DNA from 3 places in the Chryseobacterium sp. WLY505 genome. Region 1 is predicted to be linked to each of the others. Evidence: riboswitches for the same ligand, from Rfam matches in the RefSeq annotation. Region 1 holds a riboswitch; each other region holds the start of a gene.
What was found. Region 1 has a riboswitch for cobalamin ahead of RAH34_RS00700 (acyl-CoA thioesterase). Riboswitches for the same ligand answer to the same signal wherever they lie in the genome.
Positions count from the first base shown of each region.

Region 1 (7,572 bases):
TGATGTCCATATCTTTATTTGATTTTTTGATAGTAGACACTGCAGAATCAATTACTTTCTTTGCCTGGTTGTTCGGAACTTTTTTACCGTTTACAATGATGCTGTCTTTGTCATCTGAGTTGTATTCGATGCTGGAACCGTTTACCGTGATTTTATTTTTTTCAATTCGGACATTGTTATGGTCTTCATTGCTGTCCTGATCTTCATCATTGATCCCGTCTCCGTCTAAATCTCCGTCCATGTGAATACGGTCTTTATTCATAGAGATCACCACTGCTTTTTGCGGAACTACAAGTTCATAATCTAGGCTGTAATCTCTGAATCTGTGCTCGTATGGATATTTGATATAGTTGGGAAGTAATATTTTGTTATTTACCACTTCTACAGGAACCGTAAGCTGAATAGGGAAGTTATATCCTTTTCCTTCTTTTTTAATAATCAGATAAGGGGTTTTGATATCTGGTTTTCTGGTTACATCTACAGAAATATAATCTTCTTCATACACTGTTCTTTTATCAGAATAAATATCATTGTTGTACCCTTTGAAATTCTGGGGAATGTTGATCTGTTTTACATCTACATACACGGTATCTGAAGTGGTGTTGATGGCAACATTTTCTACATCTTCCTTGCTTCCTCTGTAGATCATGTCTTTCTTAGCCATGCTGATTCCGAAGTAAGTTCCAAGTCCGATCAAAAGAAGGAATAAACCACCTACAACCCATCCGATATTTCTCAGTTTTGTTTTCGGAGAGAAGATCTTGATGCTTAATAAGCTGAAAAGAATTGCCGGGATTAAACTTCCGATCACCATCATCGCTGCCAGTACTTTATCAAGTCCCTGATCGTCCATATAGAATCTGATTTCATTAGCTCCGGGGAAATCTGTATCCATCCCGAAAAGACCGAATAAAACAAATACTCCTATTATGCTTCCTACCGCCATCAATACGAAGAATCCTCCTACGATATACTTGAATACATTCCAGATTCCGCTGCTTGCGTTGTTGATATAAGGTTTGTTTTCGTTGTATATTTCTCCGACCCTCTGAGTAGATTCATTGGCAAACTGTACCAATTTATTAGACTCATTCTTAAGATTGTCGAAGTTCATAGGCTTTCCCTGCATTTTCAGGAAATCTGCTGCTGTTTCAGCTTTTGGAAGTACGATCCAAAGGATTACATATAAAAGACCTATTAATGAAGAGGAGATTGCTGCTGTAAAAATTCCTAGTACGAAGATTCCCAGCCAAATTGCTCTCATGGTAGTAATATCCATTCCTACATATTGAGCTAAACCTGCACAAACCCCTGCTACTTTTTGTTTTTCCGGATCACGGAACAATTGTTTTTTATCGGTATAGTTGGATCCAGAATATTGTTTTCTGGAAGATGTTTTTTCAGAAAAATAAGCTTCTTCCTGTTCTTCGATTTTTTCAGGACTTCCGATTTGTGCGATTACCTTTTCTACATCGGTATCGTTGATCACTTCACGTTTTCCTAAAGAATCTTTGAAAATCTCCACCATTCTTATTTCTATGTCATGCATTACTTCATCAGCCTCAGAAGCATCCAGAGAGCTTCTCAGTGCATTCAGGTAATCGCTGAGCTTTATATATGCGTGTTCTTCTATGGTAAAAGAAAAACCTGCGAGTCCTATTGAGAGTGTCTTGTTCATAGCTTTGTTTTTTAATTTTGTTGGGTGATTTGGTTTACTGAGGCTGTCAGTTCATTCCATGTATTGAGTAGTTCATCCAGGAAAAGTTTTCCTTTTTCTGTGATCTGATAATATTTTCTGGGTGGTCCTCCTGTAGATTCTTCCCATCTGTAAGAGAGAAACTCTCCGTTTTTAAGTCTTGTAAGAAGAGGGTAGAGGGTCCCTTCCACTACATCCAGTTTTCCTTTTTTCAGTTCGTCAATAAGATCAGAAACATACATTTCGCGATTATTGATGAGACTTAGAATACAGAATTCCAGAATTCCTTTTCGCATTTGCGCTTTGGTATTTTCGGTATTCATCTTTGATAAGTTTTGTTAATTAGTTATATTTTTAGAAAAATGCCCCTAGCTAGCTGAGCCTATTCTAATTTTACATTACAAAGATATGTAAATAAAATGGTATTATGCAATACAAAGTAGTGAAATTTTTAAAATAAATTGTTTAAAATGTTGAAAATCAATATAATAATTTTAATCATCAATTTTGAGTCAAACGGATTTTAGAAGAAAATGTCTGAGAATTTTTAAATTTTTACATAGAATTTTGAAAATTGGAGAGAAAAAATGATCTTTTATCACTTATCACTTATCACTTATCACTCATGTTCTAGCCCCGATAGCAGCGGTTACCCCACAGCAGCTATGGCTTTAGGCAGGCGCGAGGAGTAAGAGCGGATAGCGGGAGACAGCTCCTTATTATGAATAGGCTTTTATTGAAAAGGTAATTCTGCCAGATAATGAGACCGGTGTTTTGATATCGGTATTATGATTCGTATTTTTGTTAGCAATAAAAAACACCTAAATCATTTACTAGTACCATGAATATTTTGAATAAGTACAAGCACTTATCGTCATTCCTTTTATTGGGTCCCTTATATTTCGGACAGTATCAGTTTGAGGTTAAAAATGTATCAAAAAGTTATGATGCCGTCATCCAGATAGAAGATTGTTACGACGACAGATGCGGAGGAAAGGGAACGGTGGAGCTGTTTGATCATAAAAACAGCAAGGTACAGACTTTTGTCTCAGAGGATCTGGTTTTATATACAGAACAAGGTCAAAAGCCGATCCAGGGGAAATTGATCCCCCTTTTGAAAGATCAACGGGCTGTGATTATAGATGACTTTAATTTTGATGGAACGGAAGATGTTGCGGTAAGGAACGGAAATATGGGAAATTACAGCGGGGCATCTTATGACGTATATGTCTTCAACAAAACAAGAATGGGGTTTGTAAAAAGCGATGAACTTACAGAACTGGGCTCAAACGGCCTGGATATCTTTGATGTTGATGCCCGGCGTAAACGTCTTATTTCCTATGGGAAATCCGGGTGCTGTGATTTTTTTACCACAGAATATGCTGTAATTCCGAATAAAGGGCTGGAAAAGGTCCTCGAAAAACAAGAGGATATGAGTATAGAAGGTAGTGTAAAAGTAATCACTAAAGAAAAAATAAATAATAAATGGATTACCAAAACAAAGGTATATCCGTCTGATCAATATAACAGAAATAAGAAGTAAGATGAAAATTCAGAAAGAGATCGATTTTATTCTGGCAGTAGATGCGCTTAAAAATGTACAACGACGAAACTATAATGCAGACGATTCCCGAAGAGAGAATACGGCGGAACATTCCTGGCAGATTATTATTCTGGCTCAAATCCTTTATCCGTATGCTAAAAACCGTGCAGATATAGATTTGCTAAGGGTGATAAGAATGCTTTCTATCCACGATCTTGTAGAGATTGAGGCCGGAGATACTTTTATTTTTGATGAAAAAGCCATGGTAGGAAAGTTTGAAAGAGAGAAAGCTTCTGCTCAGAAAATCTTTGGAATTCTGGATGAACCTTTGCGTACTGAATTTTTTAATTTATGGCTGGAGTTTGAAGATGAGAAAACACCAGACGCTATTTTTGCGTGTGGGATCGACAGAATCATGCCGTTTATCTTAAATTCTCATACTTCCGGAAAGAGTTGGACTGAAGCTGGAGTGACAGAAAGACAAATCCGAAATATGCTTGAAAATGCGATCAGCAGAGCATCGGATGAAATGGGAGAGGCGTTTGAGCTTTTATTGGGTAAAAGTCTGGAAACAGAAAAAGTGCTGAAGTAATTTCAATGAAAAATATATAAAGCTTCGGGCGGCCTTTGGCCGCCCGAAATTTTATTTATAGTATCTGGATTGGTTTCTTGAATTCGTCAATCGCTACAAAAGTAAAATCACCTATAATTGCTTTTTCTCTTTCATAGGAGTACATCTGTTCGGTGTAAATCTCAACATTTACTTTCATACTGGTTTTTCCCACGTATGAAACTTTCCCGATCAGTTCCACAATGGTTCCGGCAGGAATAGGCTTTTTGAAATCGATCTTATCGCTGCTTACCGTTACCACTCTTTTTCTGGCAAAACGGGTTGCGGTGATAAAAGCTACCTCATCCATCAGCTGCATTGCAGTACCTCCAAAAAGGGTATCGTAATGATTGGTGGTGTTGGGGAAAACCGCTTTAAAGATTCTGGTTTCGGATGCTTCAATTCTTTCTTCTGTAGTCATATATCATTATTAATTAAAGCGATAGGAAATGATTGGAAACAACAGAATAATGACAGGAACTTATAGAATTCCTGAAACAATCCATCAGATCAATACAACTTCAAATCGCGAAAGTTACATGTTTAAGAAAAAGGCAGGTCTCCTGACTTGTAACATCATTTATCTCCTTCCCATGCCTCGCACAGTGGATCTTTGATAAAGACTTCAGTTACTTTACAGTTGCGCGACAGTCCGTGATTTTCACACGGTTCCCTTTTAATCTGCAGTGATGCAGAACCAATTTCTGTGATGAATAAGCGTAAAAACTTTTCGAATGCAAAAATAATGAATTTATTCCGGATTATGATAAATAATCTGGCTGATTACTCTTCCTTTCTTAATCGTCCAGAGTGTGGTATATCTGTTTTCTCCTGAACCGTTGATCATATAAAGGAAAATATTATCATTGTCAAGGGAAGTTACTCCAATGTTCTCAAAATCCATGGTAGGCTGGAACATATTTTTGATAGCTTCTCTTACAAAAACAGATCCTCTTCCGGGCTGCTGTACTCTGATGGATTTGATTTCAGTCATACCTTCAGGAAGATCATTCCCGATTCCCCATGGTTTCACTTTATCAATGGTGAGAATTTTTCCATCTGCATCTTTTTCCTTTTTACGGTATCCGGCATTGGACGGATAGATATCAATTACCACTTTGCTCCTTTGGGCAGTAGGGATTTTTGGATCAGAGTTGTCGGTGAAGATCAGGGATCTTCCGTTTTTGGATTTGGATGGAGTATAAGCGGGAAGCTCGTCCACATACGCAATACGTCCTTTATTTACCATTCCTTCTTTATCCAGAGTTTCATACCGTACAAAAGGTTTGTCGTCATCCTGTTTTTCAGGATATTTGATCCAGATCCATTCCGTTTCTCCGGGAGCAGGTTTTACATAAACAAATACATCTCCTTTACGCATACGGATCTTATCTACAATTTTTCGGTAATCGTCTTTATGTACGCGTACGTTGGCATATCCTTCTTCAGCTTTTACAACTCCAAAAGGAACTTTAGTCTGCCCTTTTACAAAAGCAATAGATAAAATACTGAAAGCGGATAAATAGAATGCTTTGTTTATGAAAGTCATCATGAAAATTTTTTGATCCTTCAAATATATAAATTAAATGCTTTTCGGAAGATAATTATACCGTTGCAGTTCTTTAAAATCTTGTATTTGTTTCAGATGACCGTCCGAAAGCAGATATGTGATTTTAGAAATATCCAGAACATCCTTAAAATTATGATCAGAAATAATGAATCCCCTATTCTCAGACTGTTCAATAATTGCAGCTTTCAATGCTGCAGAAACTTTTGGAGAAAGACTGTGGAAAGGCTCGTCCAGTAAAATAAAATGCGATTCAGAATAAATAATCATCAAGGTTTCAATAATTCTCTGTTCACCTTTGGAAAGATTTTTAGGTTTTTCATGAAGGAAAGGCTGTACGAATTCTGATGTAAAAAGTAGCTCAGTATTCTTTTGATTACAAAAAAGAGGAATCAGGTTTTTGATTTTTATAAATTTTGGCAGAAAGAGATTCTGAGGTAAGTAAGCAATTCTGTTTTTTCTATCGGACATACTTTTCAGAATAGTGTTGTCATATTTTATAAACTGACTATCACCATACTCAGTTCCGAAAATAATTTTTAACAAGGTTGATTTTCCAACACCATTTCTGCCCAGAATTCCAATAATCTGCCCGGTTTCACATCCTAAATAAATATCTTGAAGGATCTTATTTTCTTTAAAAGATTTGGTTATGCTGTCAATATGAAGCTTACTCATAAAATTCCTGTTATTATTTTGACAATCAAACAGAAGGCTACCGTGAATCCCCAAAGGAAACTTCTGGAAAATCCTAAATTGGCATAAAAGTAATATTCATTTTTAAACCGGAGTTCATAGATAAAGTAATGAAGGACAGGAGATATTAAAAGAAAACTCAATCCGAAATTCTCAATACTGAAAGAGGATAAACAAGAAGCCAATAAAGAAAATATCAAGGTGGGAATTATTATTTTTTTATAAAAAATCCAGAGAGTAGAAATACTTTTGAACATATTAGAAGCATGAAGTTTCTGTGTGTTTTACACTTTATTATCAAATATATTAAAAAATACAAAGCTATATGAAGAAAGTCTAAGCTATATTTGAAAAAATACCCTATTTTTCAAGGAAATTTTAAAACTAATAAACATGACCAAAAAACTACTTTTTGTATTCTCTTTTATGTTGGGAATTTCAAGCCTTCAGGCAGCCCACAAAATAGAAGAAGAACCTCAATCTTTATTGTACTGTGATACCAATGCTCCAACAGGAGTTCAGATGTCGAATATAACACTTACTTCTGGAACAGTTACCTGGACTGCAGATCCTAATACTCCGGATAATATGATAAGATATAGAATACCAGGAACAACTTTCTGGATGACGGGTACACCCGTATCGGGTCAAAACTCTTTCACAATTACAGGTTTGCAGCCTTGTACAGTGTATGAAGTACAGGTAGTGAAAGTGTGTACGACACAGGGATTATGGTCTAATCCTATATTTTTTACCACTACCATTAATTATTGTGCAAGTGCTTCTACAGATACCACGATGATGCATATTTCCAATGTGACTGTAAATTCTACAGGAGTTACCTCTCCAATGGTAAGCGATTCCGGACCTTCCAATTATATAGATTACAGAAGTGACCTAAGCCGTAGAGTTAAGTTTTTTATAGGAACTACAGGAAATAAGCTTTCAGTAACCAATACCTGGACGGCAACTCCAGGTACAACAACAGTAACGGCGTGGATTGATCTTAATGCCAACGGAATTTTTGAATCCAACGAAAGAGTGATGGTCGCCAATAATGTCACTCAGGCAGCACCGGCTGTATCTGTGTTTACGATTCCAAGTCTGGCAGCAGTGACACTATGTGGTGTTACCATGAGGGTTATTTCCAGTCAAACAATACCTTTAGATGCCTGCAGTACATTTACCTATGGGGAAGTTGAAGATTATGGAGTAGATTTGATCAATCTCACCCTTGGAGTGGAAGAATCAAGAAAGTCTGTAAAACCTGAAATTTATCCCAATCCTGCCTCTGATGTTTTAAATATCTCCGGAATTTCAGAAGCAGCGGATTATGAAATTTACAATGCTGTAGGACAGAAAATTAACGGAGGAAAAGTTTCAGATCATTATGTAAACCTTAATCATTTGTCAAAAGGTGTTTATTTTATCCAGTTGAAAGATAAAGAAAAGGTAACCCG
Region 1 is NZ_JAVCWI010000001.1:139,038-146,609, reverse strand. Features, by position in the region: gene RAH34_RS00720 (PspC domain-containing protein) at 1-1,678, opposite strand, end outside; gene RAH34_RS00715 (PadR family transcriptional regulator) at 1,690-2,019, opposite strand; gene RAH34_RS00710 (hypothetical protein) at 2,538-3,239, shown strand; gene RAH34_RS00705 (HD family hydrolase) at 3,241-3,831, shown strand; gene RAH34_RS00700 (acyl-CoA thioesterase) at 3,887-4,270, opposite strand; cobalamin riboswitch at 4,385-4,566, opposite strand; gene RAH34_RS00695 (hypothetical protein) at 4,601-5,401, opposite strand; gene RAH34_RS00690 (ATP-binding cassette domain-containing protein) at 5,432-6,094, opposite strand; gene RAH34_RS00685 (GEVED domain-containing protein) at 6,506-7,572, shown strand, end outside.

Region 2 (7,572 bases), on a different contig from region 1:
TTTATATTCTGTGACAAAAAGTCCTATAAAATTTTAGGAATAAATATTGTAATTTAAACTTCGAGAATATTTTAAAAATAATACATAATAGAAATATGGACATTAAAAAAGAATTCAGAGATTTCTCTGTAAAACATTTAGGAAACAACGGTTTAGTTACCGATCAGTATATGGGAATGTATGGCCCAACGAATCTTACTCCGTACATCATGGAAGAGAGAAGATTAAACGTTGCTCAGATGGACGTTTTCTCCCGTCTGATGATGGACAGAATTATCTTTCTTGGGACAGGTATTGATGATCAGGTAGCAAACATTGTTACGGCTCAGCTTTTATTCTTAGAAAGTGCTGATCCTTCGAAAGATATTCAGATCTATATCAACTCTCCTGGTGGTAGTGTATATGCAGGTTTAGGTATTTATGATACCATGCAGATCATTAAGCCCGATGTAGCAACAATCTGTACAGGTATGGCTGCTTCAATGGGAGCTGTATTATTGGTTGCAGGAGAAAAAGGAAAACGTTCTGCGCTTAAGCACTCAAGAGTTATGATTCACCAGCCTTCAGGAGGTGCTCAGGGAGTTGCTTCTGATATGGAAATCAACTTGAGAGAGATGTTGAAATTGAAGCAGGAGCTTTATGAAATCATCGGTCATCATTCAGGACAAACGTATGAGTGGGTAGAAAAATCTTCTGACAGAGATTACTGGATGACTTCTGAAGAAGCTAAAGGCTACGGAATGGTAGATGAGGTTTTACAAAGATCTACAGAGAAAAAATAATTGATGATAAAATCATGAGAACCGCACTTATCTGGTGCGGTTTTTTTGTTGGGTTATATTTTTAAATGTTTAGATTCCTGCAGAATGACAAACTGTATGGATAGACAACCATTTCAATTCTGTCATTCCGTGGAAATCCAGCCACAATGATCCAAGAACAGATGTGGGAGAAAAATTACAATCCCAATTAAAGTTTCAACTGAAGACGCAAGAATTCCCCTCCGCTGGAGGGGTGGCAAAAATTCAAAGAATTTTTGACGGGGTGGTTTTAACAGTCTATTTTACCTATATCCCCACAAAAAAAGCGTCTCAAGACGCTTTCTCTATTTCTTAACAATCTTATGTATTGTCGTATTTTCAGCTGTTTTAATCTCCACAAAATAAGCTCCCGTGTTTAAAGAATGAATATCAATCTTAGTAAACTGTGAAGTCATTACTTTCTGTCCTGTAGCAGAATAAATATTCACTTCTTTCAGTTTCTCAGCCGTTTCAATCTGAATAAAACCACTTGCCGGGTTTGGATAAACACTGAATTTTTTCTTTGTCACAGAAGAAACCCCTAAAGTAAGCTGTGCTTCGGTTGGAGTAAATGGTCTTCTTTGCCCGAAACTCAATCCAAACCAATCAGTGTTACTCAGTTGAATCTGAGAAAGATTGGCTTTTGCTTGCCAGCTTGATAGATCTTTTCCTTTATACAATTTCCAGCTGTCTGATCCGGAAGTATTCCCAGCAAAGGAATTCAATGCTAAATTAGCAATCTGATTATTTGCTGATGTGAAGTTAAAATAAGAAGCTTGAGATTGGATCAGTTGTAACGCCTGTTCAGCTGTTATACTTCCGTTATATTTAATTCCAAAAACAAAAGAATTGGCATTTCCGTTGGTATTATCAGTTCCGAAATCAATAACTACAAGACTTTTATTAGTTCCTGTTCCCACCCAGTTCGTAACCTGAGAAGGAGTAAACCAAGCAGAACTGTAGGCTGCAACTGGTGGGGAAGGTATTGTAGGAGGGGAAAAACTATAAGAAGCTCCATACCATCTTCCGTCCACTAAAAGATCATTGTTCACACCATTATTGAATGCCATAGTTGATGGAGTATTTCCTGACCAGGTAGACCAATAGTCGTCAAGACTAGGAGTATGATGATTGTAATTTAAACTGTACAGAAATCCGGATGGTATTTCAATTTCCATTTTAGGTTCTGCAGCGGCAATAGCAGTAATCATGTCTTCCATGGTTAAACCATTTCCGTCAAAACGATATCCCCATGCATAAGAATTTGGAGTGCTGTCATCATTAAAGTCTGCAATGAAATACGCTTTTTTAGAACCTGTTCCTACCCAAAATTTAATGTCGTTTTCTGTGAATTGGGCCGACAATAGCTGCATGCAAAGCAGTAAGAAAAAAAGATAGATTTTCCTCATGATATAATTAATTTAAAGTTTTATTCCCGAAACTTATCTTCAGAGGAGAAATAATTCTTTCTCTGAATCTAGTGTTTTACGGCAGGTCTCCTGGCTCACATCTTACAGCTTCCTTCCCGGATTTTCACGTCCAGTGGTTTTTCGTGCAGTAAGTTTAAACAGTTTACAGTTGCGGGTACAGCCCAAGATTTGAATATTATTCTCACTTGATTCCCTATTAATGAACATTGTTCAGCCTTAAAACGCTGCAAATATATCATATAAATTGATAAGTCTGTTTTGTGAATTATTTACCTTTAAAAAGTTGATTTTCAATTTGATTAATAATTTGGCGGGATTGTTGGTTTTTTATTTTTAAATAAGTTCGTTTCTTATTTATTTTCAATGCTTCTGTCTGTTCTATTGTTAAAAAACAATTATCATTATATTCAAGATCAGTTTACAATCAAGTTCTATTTTCGCAGCCATAAAATAGCATATGAAAAAATTACTATGGTCTGTGAGTATACTGGCTGTATTGGCTTCATGTAAAAGTGATGATGATACCACCATAATTAATCAGGATATTAATTATTCCAAATTCCCTCAGGAGTTTCCCTTTACAAAACTGGCTACAATAAACGGAGTGGATGTTATCAACGGAGGTTTTGGTTCCGGAGCAGCCGCTCATCCTACCAGAAAAGGCGAATTCTATGTCATTACAGACAGAGGGCCTAATACCGACTTCCAGAATGGGAAAAAGTTTCTTGCTCCTAATTTTACTCCAACCATTATGCATTTTAAAATCAATGCTGACGGAAATGTAGAGGTCATCAAATATATTAAACTTAAAAATCCATCCGGACAACCTATTACAGGACTTCCAAATCCTGCAGGAATGGGAAGTACGGGAGAAATTGCTTATGATGCTTCCGGAAATGTCTTAGGTACTGATCAATATGGTCTTGACAGCGAAAGTATTGTTGCTGCTGCTGATGGTACATTCTGGGTTTCTGATGAATATGGTCCACATATCGTACATTATAGTGCTGATGGAATCGAGATGGAAAGAATAAGCCCTGTTGGCGTAAATACAGGACCAAGAAAACTGCCTGCTGTTTTAGCCAAAAGAAGGGCCAACAGAGGAATGGAAGGACTTTGTATCACTCCGGACGGAAGAACATTGGTAGGTACCATACAATCCATGATGTTTGTTCCTAGTAAAGCATTGGCTACCAATACTACTTTAACGAGAATTGTCACTTTTGACATTATTACAGGGCAAACCAGGCAGTTTTTATACAAACAGGATGGCGGAGCTTCTGATTCGGTGTGTGATATTACAGCCATTAGCAATAATGAATTCCTGGTGATTGAAAGAGACGGAAATTTCGGATCTCAGGGAGGAATCAAAAAAGTATACAGAATCAATCTGAGCAGTGCTTCCGATGTGAATGGAACTGATATTAATGCGGTGGACGGAATGAAAATTAACGGAAAAGCTTTAGAGCAATGTTCATGGGATGAAATTACCAATGCCGGAATAAAAGCTGTTACCAAAACATTAGCCGTAGACCTGGTAGCAAAACTGGGCTATGAACATGATAAATTCGAGGGAATTGTTTATTTGGGAAATAATAAACTGGCTGTTTTCAATGATGATGACTTTGGAGTAGTGGATGATGGAAGCGGAAATCCAAAAGCTAAAATTTTGCCTAAAACGGGTAAAGTAGACAAAGGAACAATGTATGTAGTCGATATTCAATAATTAGATTTTTTTAACGGAAAAGCGGCGGAATCAAAGATTCCGCCGCTTTTTATTGGATGATATATAAATCCTTTATATTAATTAAAAGCTTCAATAATCTTAGAGAAATCCTCTAATTTCAAAGCTGCTCCTCCGATAAGACCACCATCGATATCCGGCTGAGAGAAAATTTCTTTAGCATTGTCTGGTTTTACAGAACCTCCGTAAAGGATAGAAACCTCGTCAGCAACTTCCTGTCCGTATTTTGAAGCGATAATATTTCTGATATGAGCGTGGATTTCCTGAGCCTGCTCCGGACTTGCTGTTTCTCCTGTTCCGATAGCCCAAACCGGTTCGTAAGCAATCACTACTTTTTTGATCTCTTCAGCAGAAAGTGTGAAAAGAGCTACTTCAGTCTGATTTTTTACTACCTCAAGGTGCTGTCCTGCTTTTCTCTGCTCAAGAGTTTCTCCATTACAGTAAACAGGAATAAGCCCTTTATCAAGAGCTAATTTGATTTTTCTGTTACAGTGAGAATCTGTTTCTCCGTGATATTGTCTTCTTTCAGAATGCCCGATTAGTGATCCGGTTGCATCAATAGATTCCAGCATGTCTGCAGAAATTTCACCCGTATAGGCGCCACTTTCATGCTCGCTCATATCCTGAGAAAATACTCCGATTTCATCCTTTTCAAAAACGTCTTTTGCCATCATCAAATACAATGCAGGGGGAGCAATCCAAACCTCACAGTTTGTAGCATTGTTGTTTTTATAGCTTAGTAACTGAATCATTAATTGTTGTGCATCAATTACATTTTTGTTCATTTTCCAGTTTCCTGCAACTATTTTTCTTCTCATAAGATTTAAATATAGATTTATTTATTTTTTAATTTTTCTTTTTTGGATAATCTGCGAGACTCTTTTTTGCTCTCGCGGATTTGTTTGATTTAGCAGATTAATGTAATCTAATTATTTATTATAAGTTATTTACCACTCTCTTTATATTGTCCAGAATATTGGAGGTATTAAAATTTATTTTTTGATATACAGATTCAAGTAAACCAGGTCCTAACTGATTATATACATTGAAAACACATTTACGAACGATGTATGAAATTTCATTTTCTGTCATTAATAGAAATCTGCATTATCTGCAAAATCTGCGAGATTCATTACTTAGTAATCCCTTCCAGTTTAAACATGAAAGCATATACCAAAGCCACATCCTTCAGATAATCAAACCTTCCGGAAGCACCACCATGGCCATAGTCCATATCTGTTTTCAATAACAGTACATTTTTGTCCGTTTTCATATCTCTTAGTTTGGCAACCCATTTTGCTGGTTCAAAATATTGTACCTGAGAATCATGTAATCCTGTTGTTACCAAAAGATTCGGATAGTTTTTCTTCTCTATATTTTCATACGGAGAATAAGATTTCATATAAAAATAAGCTTCCTTATTATTGGGATTTCCCCATTCGTCATACTCATTGGTCGTGAGTGGAATACTAGTGTCTAACATCGTATTCACTACGTCTACAAATGGAACCTGTGAAATAACCCCATTCCATAGATTAGGACTCATATTGGCTATAGCACCCATCAATAAACCACCTGCACTTCCTCCCTGAGCGTAAAGATGCTTAGGTGAAGTATATTTTTCTTTCACCAGATATTCCCCGCAATCGATGAAATCGGTAAATGTGTTTTTCTTTTTCATCATTTTTCCATCTTCATACCACTGTCTTCCCATTTCCTGACCTCCGCGGATATGGGCAATTGCAAATGCAAAACCCCGGTCCAAAAGACTCAGTCTGGTACTGCTGAAACTGGCATCCATAGAATTTCCGTAAGAACCGTAAGCGTAGAGTAGAAGTGGGTTGTTTCCATCTTTTTTGAACCCTTTTTTATAAACAATAGAGATTGGAATTTTTGTTCCGTCTTTTGCTGTGGCAAAAAGTCTTTCCGTTGTATAATTATCTTTATTATAACCTCCCAGAACTTCCTGTTGTTTTAAAAGAACTCGTTTTCCTGTTTTTAAATCCTGTTCATACTGAGAACTTGGTGTAATCATAGAAGTATACCCAAAACGGAAATTATCCGTGTTGTATTCAGGGTTATCCAGTGAATAAACAGTATAAGCAGGTTCATCAAATTTTAGAAACTCCTTTTTCCCTGTTTTTCTGTCATAAATTACCAGTTGGGAAAGTCCGTTTTGTCTTTCACTGAATATCAGATAATTTTTAAATGCAGTAACATCCTCCATCAGAACATCTTTTCTGTGCGGAATAAAATCCTTCCAGTTTTCAACTCCCGTTTTATCTAAAGGAGTTTCTACAATCTTAAAGTTTAGCGCATCTTTATTGGTTGTTACCAAAAATTTATCTTCAAGTGAAGTTACATCATAAAGTACATTATTGATCCTGGGCTGGAAAATTTTGAAATTTCCGTTAGGATCATTGGCATCCAGATACCTGGTTTCAGACGAAGTGGTAGCACGGGAATCGATTAGGATAAACTTATTGTTTTTTGTTTTTCCTACACTGATATAGTTGGTTTTATCTCTTTCTTCATATACCAGAATATCTTTACCGGAATCTGTTCCCAGAGTGTGTCTGAAAATTTTTTCTGTTAAAAGAGTCTCAGGATTTTTTGAAGTATAGAAAATTGTGGTGTTATCATTGGCCCATGTTGCAGAACCTGTTGTATTTTTAATACCAAGATCCGTGATTTCTCCTGTAGAAAGATCTTTTAAAAATAATTTGTACTGTCTTCTGGAAACATCATCTACTCCGTAGATCATTTTGGTATTATCTGGACTTATGCTGAAGCCAGCAGCAGAATAATATGGATGACCTTCTGCCATTTTATCTACATCCAGAAGAACTTCTTCAGGAGCAGTAAGACTGCCTTTCTTTCTGCAGTATTTAAAATACTGTTTTCCGGTCTCTGTGCGGCTGTAATAGTAATATCCGTTTCTAAAAACAGGTACAGATTCATCCTTCTCCTTGATTCTGGCCTTCATTTCCTGGAAAAGCTTTTCTCTGAAGGGTTCAGTATCCTTCATCATGCCTTTCCAATACGTGTTTTCAGCCTTTAAATAATCAACAACTTTGGTAGAATCTTTTCCTTTTTTAAAATAATCAATCATCCAGTAATAAGGATCATTAACCTTATCACCGTGGATTTCTCTGATATGTTCCTGCTTTTCTGCAACAGGAGTCTTCATATTGGGAAATGTCTGAGACTGAAATGTAGATGCACTCATTACTAATAGCCCTAGATAAATTTTTTTCATGGTATTTTTTGGCTTGGATCTGTTCTTAGATTATAGTCCCCAAAGATTTTTCAACAGTACGTAGAACGTATGTTCCTCTTCCGTTACTTTATTGTCAGCTTTGATCAGTGATTTTGCAAACTGAACAAATTTCACACGTTCTTCCTCTGTAGAATCTTCGTGGAAACATCTTGCATGGAATTCAAAATGATCTTTCCATTCCTCAGGCTGCAAAAGAGCCAGGGTTTCAAGTTCATTGTCAAGATTCATTCTGAAAGGAAATTCATCCGCCATGTATTGCTGCACCAGCATTCCTTCCTCAGGAGCAAATTCTCCGTCTACAGAAGAAAGGATCATGAG
Region 2 is NZ_JAVCWI010000012.1:31,258-38,829, forward strand. Features, by position in the region: gene clpP (ATP-dependent Clp endopeptidase proteolytic subunit ClpP) at 96-782, shown strand; gene RAH34_RS19250 (T9SS type A sorting domain-containing protein) at 1,106-2,209, opposite strand; cobalamin riboswitch at 2,272-2,464, opposite strand; gene RAH34_RS19255 (esterase-like activity of phytase family protein) at 2,688-3,956, shown strand; gene tpiA (triose-phosphate isomerase) at 4,034-4,792, opposite strand; gene RAH34_RS19265 (GxxExxY protein) at 4,911-5,066, opposite strand; gene RAH34_RS19270 (S9 family peptidase) at 5,107-7,233, opposite strand; gene RAH34_RS19275 (TerB family tellurite resistance protein) at 7,264-7,572, opposite strand, start outside.
Region 2: linked by a shared signal. The riboswitch ahead of RAH34_RS19250 (T9SS type A sorting domain-containing protein) and the one ahead of RAH34_RS00700 (acyl-CoA thioesterase) in region 1 are both predicted to bind cobalamin.

Region 3 (7,572 bases), on a different contig from region 1:
AAAGCATTGTCGCAGTTTATGGCTTCTTTAATTTCTGCAGATTCAAAATACGACAGATTCAAACAGGGAAAAGAACCATTGACTTCAACAGAATCTCAAGGGATGGCTTTATTCGGACAGAAATGTGCTTCCTGTCATAGCGGAGAACTGTTTACGGATGAGAGTTTCAGAAATACGGGAATGTATTACAATACAGAATTCAAGGATGCAGGAAGATATAGAGTTTCCCTTAATCAGGTGGACTGGATGAAATTCCGTGTTCCCAGTTTAAGAAATGTAGAATACACCGCACCTTATATGCATGACGGAAGATTTTACACCTTAGAGGCAGTACTCAATTTCTATTCGGATCATGTGGTAGATAATGCCAATCTTGATCCACAGCTGAAACAGAACGGCCACATAGGAATTGCCATGAACAGTCAGGAAAGACAATCAATCATTGCGTTCCTGAAAACATTATCGGATAAAAGTTTTATATCCAATCCAAAATTTGCAGAATAATTTATAAAAACATGAAGAAGATTATAGTGATAGTAAGTTTGATCCTGTTGAGTCAGTATCAGGCGAAAACGATCAGAGACAGTGCATATAGTGCTCCGGAAACCTTTAGCAGATTCAATTTTGATGATGATTGTGATGCCTGTGGCTGTGCAGCAGGAAACGGATCTTCCGGGTTTGAATCTTTACTGAACCCGCAGTTTATCGGAATCAAATACTTTGCCCAGCATTATAAAGCGAAAGAGAACTTATTTGTAAAAGACCTTACCCAGGATCAGTATTTCAATACGCTTCAGCTGTGGGGGAAAATTCCACTGACTAAAAAGCTGAGTGTGTATGCGAGCCTTCCATTCCATTTTCATGAAAAGAAAACCCTCCAGGGTGATATCAGAATCAATGGAATAGGAGATCTGAACCTGATGGGAATTTACCAGCTGATGAGCTCTAAAGATAATTTCCATCACCTTAGCGGAGGTTTGGGCGTGAAAATTCCACTTGGGAAGTTTGATGAAAAAGGAGCATCCGGAGTGAATCCGAGTTTTCAGCTGGGAACCGGAAGCTGGGATTATCAGGCAGCTTTGAATTATAAATTTCAGAAAAATAAAGTAGCCGTATTGGTCAATACAGACTATACGATCAAAACAGAGAATAAAAAAAATTACCGTTTTGGAAACCAATGGAACTATGCTGCAACGGGTTTTTATCAGGTTGCAGGAAATGAAAAATCTATTTTTTCTGTAAAAACGGGAGTTCAGGGAGAAGTTTACGCTCAGAATAAACAATTTGATGAAGCCCTGCCCAATACTGCAGGAAGTGCTTTGTATGGAAAGCTGGGATTTGAAGCCTCTTATAAAAAGCTGAGCCTGGGAAGTGAAATCATGCTTCCCATGTACACTCATCTGGCGGGAGGAGATATTGAAGCTAAATCGAGATTCAGTGTTTTCCTGAATATTGGAATTTAAAGTGACACCCCAATAAATGATGTTAAAGCTCCTTCGGGAGCTTTAATTGTTTATGAATCATGATTTTAATTGGGGATTAGGAATAATTATTTATCTTTGCCGAAATTTGGTGAGCCCTAAAAAGCTCTTAAAAGGGAATCCGGTGAAAATCCGGAACAGACCCGCTGCTGTAAGCTCCGCACCAAAGTTTTTGAAGAATATATCCACTGTTTTTTAATGGGAAGGATTTCAAAAATGGAGTAAGTCAGAAGACCTGCCAGAAAATAATCGTTTGACGCTTTCGTGGAATAAAGCTTAGGACATCAATGATTCTGTGCAGTGACAGCTGTGCTTTGTCGTTGTATTCTTATACCCCATTAGCGTCTTCATTACCCTAAATGAGCTAATGGCGGCAAAACTAACTACTTCTGCAATTCATAAAGCTGTTTTCACAATATTGGTGATCACATCTCAACTTTTGTCTTCTCAAAACAGGAAAAAAGACAGCCTTCAGGAAGAGACTATTAAAGGAATCAATCTTTACAAAAAGAATTTTAAAGAAATCCTCCCGGCACAAATCCTACAGGGTGAGCAGTTGGAAAGACTGAACAGTCATTCCGTTGCAGATGCTTTACGATATTTTTCAGGTGTTCAGATTAAAGATTACGGCGGATTGGGTGGTTTGAAAACTATTAATATCCGAAGCATGGGAAGCCAGCATGTAGGGGTTTTCTATGATGGAATTCAATTAGGAAATGCCCAAAACGGGCTGGTGGATCTTGGACGATATTCTTTAGACGATCTGGAAGAAATATCATTGTACAACGGTCAGAAAAGTGAAATTTTTCAGCCGGCAAAAGACTTCGGCTCTTCGGGGTCTATCTATTTACAGCCAAAAACACCCGTATTTAAAGGAAATAGAAAAACCAATTTGGTTGTAAGAGCAAAAAGTGCATCCATTGACCTTTTTAATCCATCATTCCGATTGGAACAGAAAATTTCTGACAGGATTTCTGCCAGCTTCAGTGGAGAATTTATGCAGAGTGATGGAATTTACAGATTTCGTTATGCCAAGAAATATCCTGATGGACAACAGGCTTATGATACCATTGCCAAAAGACAGGATTCAGATATTCGGGCAAAACGTTTTGAAACTTCTCTCAACGGAACTTTAAATAACGGAAGCTGGAATATCCGTGGCTACGGTTATATTTCAAACCGTGGAATGCCGGCACCTATTGTGAATGGACGTTTCGGAGGAAGAGGAGCAAGGCTTTCCGATGAGAATTATTTTGTACAGGCCAATCTGAGAAAGAAACTGTTCCCGAAATTTGAAACACAGCTGAAAGCAAAATTCGCTTACGATTATACCCATTTTATGGACACGGTTCGTTCGCAGTCTATTATTTATACTGATAATACCTACATCCAAAGGGAGCTTTACCTTTCCTCTTCCAATATTTACTCAATCACACCCAATTGGGATGTCAGCCTGAGTGGTGATTTTCAGTACAATAATCTGGATGCCAATCTGGATAACTTTTCTTATCCTACCCGATACACTACATTGGTCGCATTGGCGACAACCTATCAGTGGAACAGATTCAAAATTCTGGGAAGCCTTTTAGGAACTTTTACATTTGAAGAAGTAAGAAAAAATAAAAGGCCGGGAGATGCCAGAGAGTGGACACCTGCCGTTTTTATGAGCTATCAGCCGGAAAAAATTCCGGAGCTTACCCTCAGAGCTTTCTATAAAAGGATTTTCAGACTTCCGACCTTCAATGATTTGTATTATACCAATATCGGAAATACCTACCTGAAACCGGAATTCACCAATCAATATGATATAGGATTTACCTATCAGAAGAATTATAACAACCGTTTCTTTAAAACATTTTATGCTAAAGTAGACGGTTACTACAATAAAGTACAGGATAAAATTGTAGCTGCTCCAAATGGAAGCATGTTCCGCTGGCTGATGATGAACCTTGGATTGGTTGAAATCATTGGAGCTGATGTTAATGTACAGACTGAAATGCAGCTTGGAAAAGTAACCCTCCGACCTTTGCTTTCTTATACATACCAAAGTGCAAGAGATATCAGTGATCCGGAAGACACTTTCTATCGCAATCAGATTCCTTATACCCCATGGCATAGTGGATCTTTCAGTCTGATGGCAGATTATAAAGACTGGAGTTTCAATTACAGTGCAATGTACGTAGGGGAAAGATATGATGTGAATCAGGATAACATTCAATACAATTATGTTCAGCCCTGGTATACGCACGATCTCTCTGTTCAGAAAAAATTCAATTGGGCGAATCATCAGTTTAAAGTAAGCCTTGAGATGAATAATATTTTCAATCAATACTATGATGTTGTCCTCAATTATCCGATGCCCGGAAGAAATTTTAAACTTATTCTAAACTTCACCCTATGAGAAAACTAAACTTTTATTTTTTATTTCTGGTATTAGCTTTTCTTACCTCTTGCCGTACCGATGAAATTATTGTCCGTCAGGAAGTGGTGGAAGGACTCCCTTCAGAAAATACAGCAATAAAAGGCTTTTATATGCTCAATGAAGGAAACATGGGAAGTAATAAATGTACCCTGGATTTTTTTGATTATACCAAAGGAACCTATTACCGGAATATTTACGCAGAAATTAATCCCAATGTGGTAAAAGAATTGGGTGATGTAGGAAATGATATCAAAGTGTACGGAAGCAAACTTTATATTGTTGTCAATGTTTCCAACAAAATTGAAGTGCTGGATGCTAAAACGGCCAAACGTATTACTTCGATTCCATTACAAAACTGCAGATATCTGGCTTTCAAAGGCGGGAAAGCTTATGCCAGCAGCTATGCAGGTCCTGTAGCCATTAACCCCAAAGCCCCAAAAGGAAAAGTCGTTGAAATTGATACCACTTCTCTTTCCATCCAGCGTGAAGTGGTGGTAGGATATCAGCCGGAAGAAATGGAAATTGTGGGTAATCAATTGTTTGTTGCCAACTCCGGAGGATATAAAGCTCCCGATTACGACAATACAGTTTCCGTCATCGATCTTAATACTTTTACAGAACTTAAAAAAATAAATGTTGCCATCAATCTTCACCATATTAAAAAAGATAATTACGGTGATCTCTATGTAACCTCAAGAGGAGATTATTATAATATTCCTTCCAGTTTGTATTTAATAGATGCAGCTACAGGAACTGTGAAGAAAAATTTCAATCTCTCTGTGAGCGAAATGACGATCGTGAATGATAAACTGTATTTCTATGGGAATGAATTCAATTACAATACCCACAGTTATAAAAAAACATTTGGAATCATTGATGTGAAAACAGAACAGATCATCGCCAACAGAATTTTTGATAAAGAATATGAAGATGCCATTAAAACCCCTTATGGAATTGCTGTAAACCCCATCACAGAAGATATCTACATGACAGATGCCAGAAATTATGTATCCATGGGATTTGTGTATTGCTTCGATAAAAACGGACACTTTAAATGGAAAACGGAAGGCGGAAATATCCCTGCCCACTTCGCTTTTTTATACAAATAACCAAACTTTAAGAAATGAACAGAAATAGCTTTACTTATTTGAAAATCGGATTTCTATCCTGCTTCCTTGTAGGAGTGATAGCCTGTAAACATGATGATGAAGATGAATTTACATTTAATGGCCTTGATGATTCCTATACCATTGAACGTTTAAAGGTTTTGAGTATTCCTACCAATGCTTCAGGATCGGTTACATGGAGTATTAATGATTCTATTATCTCTCAAAATTCAGAACTTGAATTCATCAGTCCTACTGCAGATGCGTATCCTTTGACTTTAAAGATTAACAATAAAGGAAACGAGCAGGTTTTTCATTCTAAAATCATTGTTACCAAAGAAAAAACACCTTATAGTAAATATATTTCCAAAGTATTGGAGTTCCGCCCTGCTGTAGGGCAGTTCATGAACGAAATTCCGGAATATTTACCTGGAAATACCACAGCGAATATGCTTCAAAAAGCCAACGAATCGTTGGTAGGAGGGAACTCTACCATGATCAGTCTTGGTGGCTATGGCGGATATGTAGTGTTCGGTTTTGATCACACCATTCCCAATCTGAATGGACGTGATTTTAAAGTACTGGGAAATGCATTCTTTGGAAATGATGCCGCAGATCAACGTTCAGGATCTTGTGAACCGGGAATTATTATGGTAGCCTACGACAGAAATAAAAATGGAAAACCAGATAATGACGAATGGTATGAAATTGCAGGCAGCGAGTATTTCAAAAATGCTACAGTTAAAGACTACAGCATCACCTATCATAAACCTAACGAAAATAAAGCACCTGTACCCGGAACTGAATTCTGGCAGACCGACGTGGAGTATATCAAATGGAATGACAATCTGGGAAATCAGGGGTTTAAAACAAAGAATACTTTTCACGCCCAGAGCTATTATCCTTTATGGTTTACAGATGCTTCTTACAGCTTTTCAGGAACCAGACTGGCAAATAATTTTTACGATCAGAACGGTGACGGGTCGTATTGGGTAGGAAAATCATATGAGTTCGGATATGCAGACAATGCTCCGAATAATGATGAAGCCTCTAATATTGATATTTCCTGGGCGGTAGACAGAAACGGAAAATATGTGAAACTTCCGGGAGTAGACTTTATGAAAATATATACAGGAGTCAATCAGGAAGCAGGATGGCTGGGAGAAGTTTCTACAGAAGTAGCGGGAGCTTACGATCTGCATTTTAAATAATAATTCAATAATACAATCTATTTAAATTAATAAAAAATGAAAAAGTTTTATCTTTTTATGATGCTTTTTCTGTTTGCATGCGTATCGAATGCACAGATAAAAGTTCAGGGTGTGCCCAGAAATGATATTTCAGGGATCAGCAAACTTAATACCACGACTATCAGTTTTTCTGATATTCAGTATTGGGTTGGATCAGGAACCAATCAGGCTGCTTTTGTAGTACAGTGGAACGACAGTAAAAACCCTGATGCCATGGTTTGGGGATTCAAATGGAACGGAAATGCTACCGGAGAAGACATGCTGAAAGCTATTGCTAAAGCAGATCACAGATTATATACATTGCTGTATCAGGGAACACAGTTTGGATCAGCTGTCGGAGGAATTGGTTTTGACCTTAACGGTCAGGGAACCAATGCACTGATCAAAAGCGGAAATACTACGTATCCGTTATATCCGGTAAATGGTTTTGTCAATACGACAGCTTATGATTTTGACAGCTACACGATTGTAGATGCAGCCAACGACCACTGGCAGTCCGGATGGACGGTTAACGGGTACTGGTCATATTGGGTAAAGAATCCTGCAGATGCTGATTTCGGATATTCCAATGTTGGAGCTTCTTCACGTGTATTGGAAAACGGTTCCTGGGATGTCTGGAATTTCAATGTAGGATTTAATGAAACACCTGTTTCTTCTACCATGACTCCGGTTTCTCCATATGTAGCTTCTACAAACTATACCAACGGATATTTTATGGTGAACGAAGAATGGTTTGGCCATACCAACGGTTCCGTAAACTTCATTGATAATAACGGACAGATCAATTACCGTGTGTACAGTAATGCCAATAATAATCAGGCTTTCGGTGCAACTACACAATACGGAACGATCTATGGTGATAAATTCTATTTCGTTTCAAAACAAGCTGCTGATGGAGGAGATACTCAATATACTCCTGGAGGTAGATTGGTCGTAGCCAATGCGCAGACCATGCAGAAACTTGCGGGTTTCAATACTATCGGAGGTGGTGATGGTAGATCATTTGTAGGAGTAAATGAACATAAAGGATATATCGGAACTTCCACTGGAATTGTTACTTTCAATATTGATAATTTACAGGTAGGTTCTCTAATTACCGGTACAGGTGGAAACGGGCAGATCGGAAATATGATCCGTACTTCACAATATGTTTTTGCTGTGAAGCAAGGAGTAGGAATTTTAGTAATTAATCCTAATACAGATACGATTGTGAGTACTGTTGCCGGAGGTTTCTATTCAGTTGCTCAGGCTAAAGACGGAAGTGTATGGGGAATTCAGGATCAGAAACTGATCAGTATCAATCCTACCACTTT
Region 3 is NZ_JAVCWI010000005.1:137,389-144,960, reverse strand. Features, by position in the region: gene RAH34_RS12715 (cytochrome-c peroxidase) at 1-504, shown strand, start outside; gene RAH34_RS12710 (transporter) at 516-1,463, shown strand; cobalamin riboswitch at 1,554-1,739, shown strand; gene RAH34_RS12705 (TonB-dependent siderophore receptor) at 1,849-3,882, shown strand; gene RAH34_RS12700 (YncE family protein) at 3,879-5,012, shown strand; gene RAH34_RS12695 (cell surface protein) at 5,027-6,220, shown strand; gene RAH34_RS12690 (DUF5074 domain-containing protein) at 6,257-7,572, shown strand, end outside.
Region 3: linked by a shared signal. The riboswitch ahead of RAH34_RS12705 (TonB-dependent siderophore receptor) and the one ahead of RAH34_RS00700 (acyl-CoA thioesterase) in region 1 are both predicted to bind cobalamin.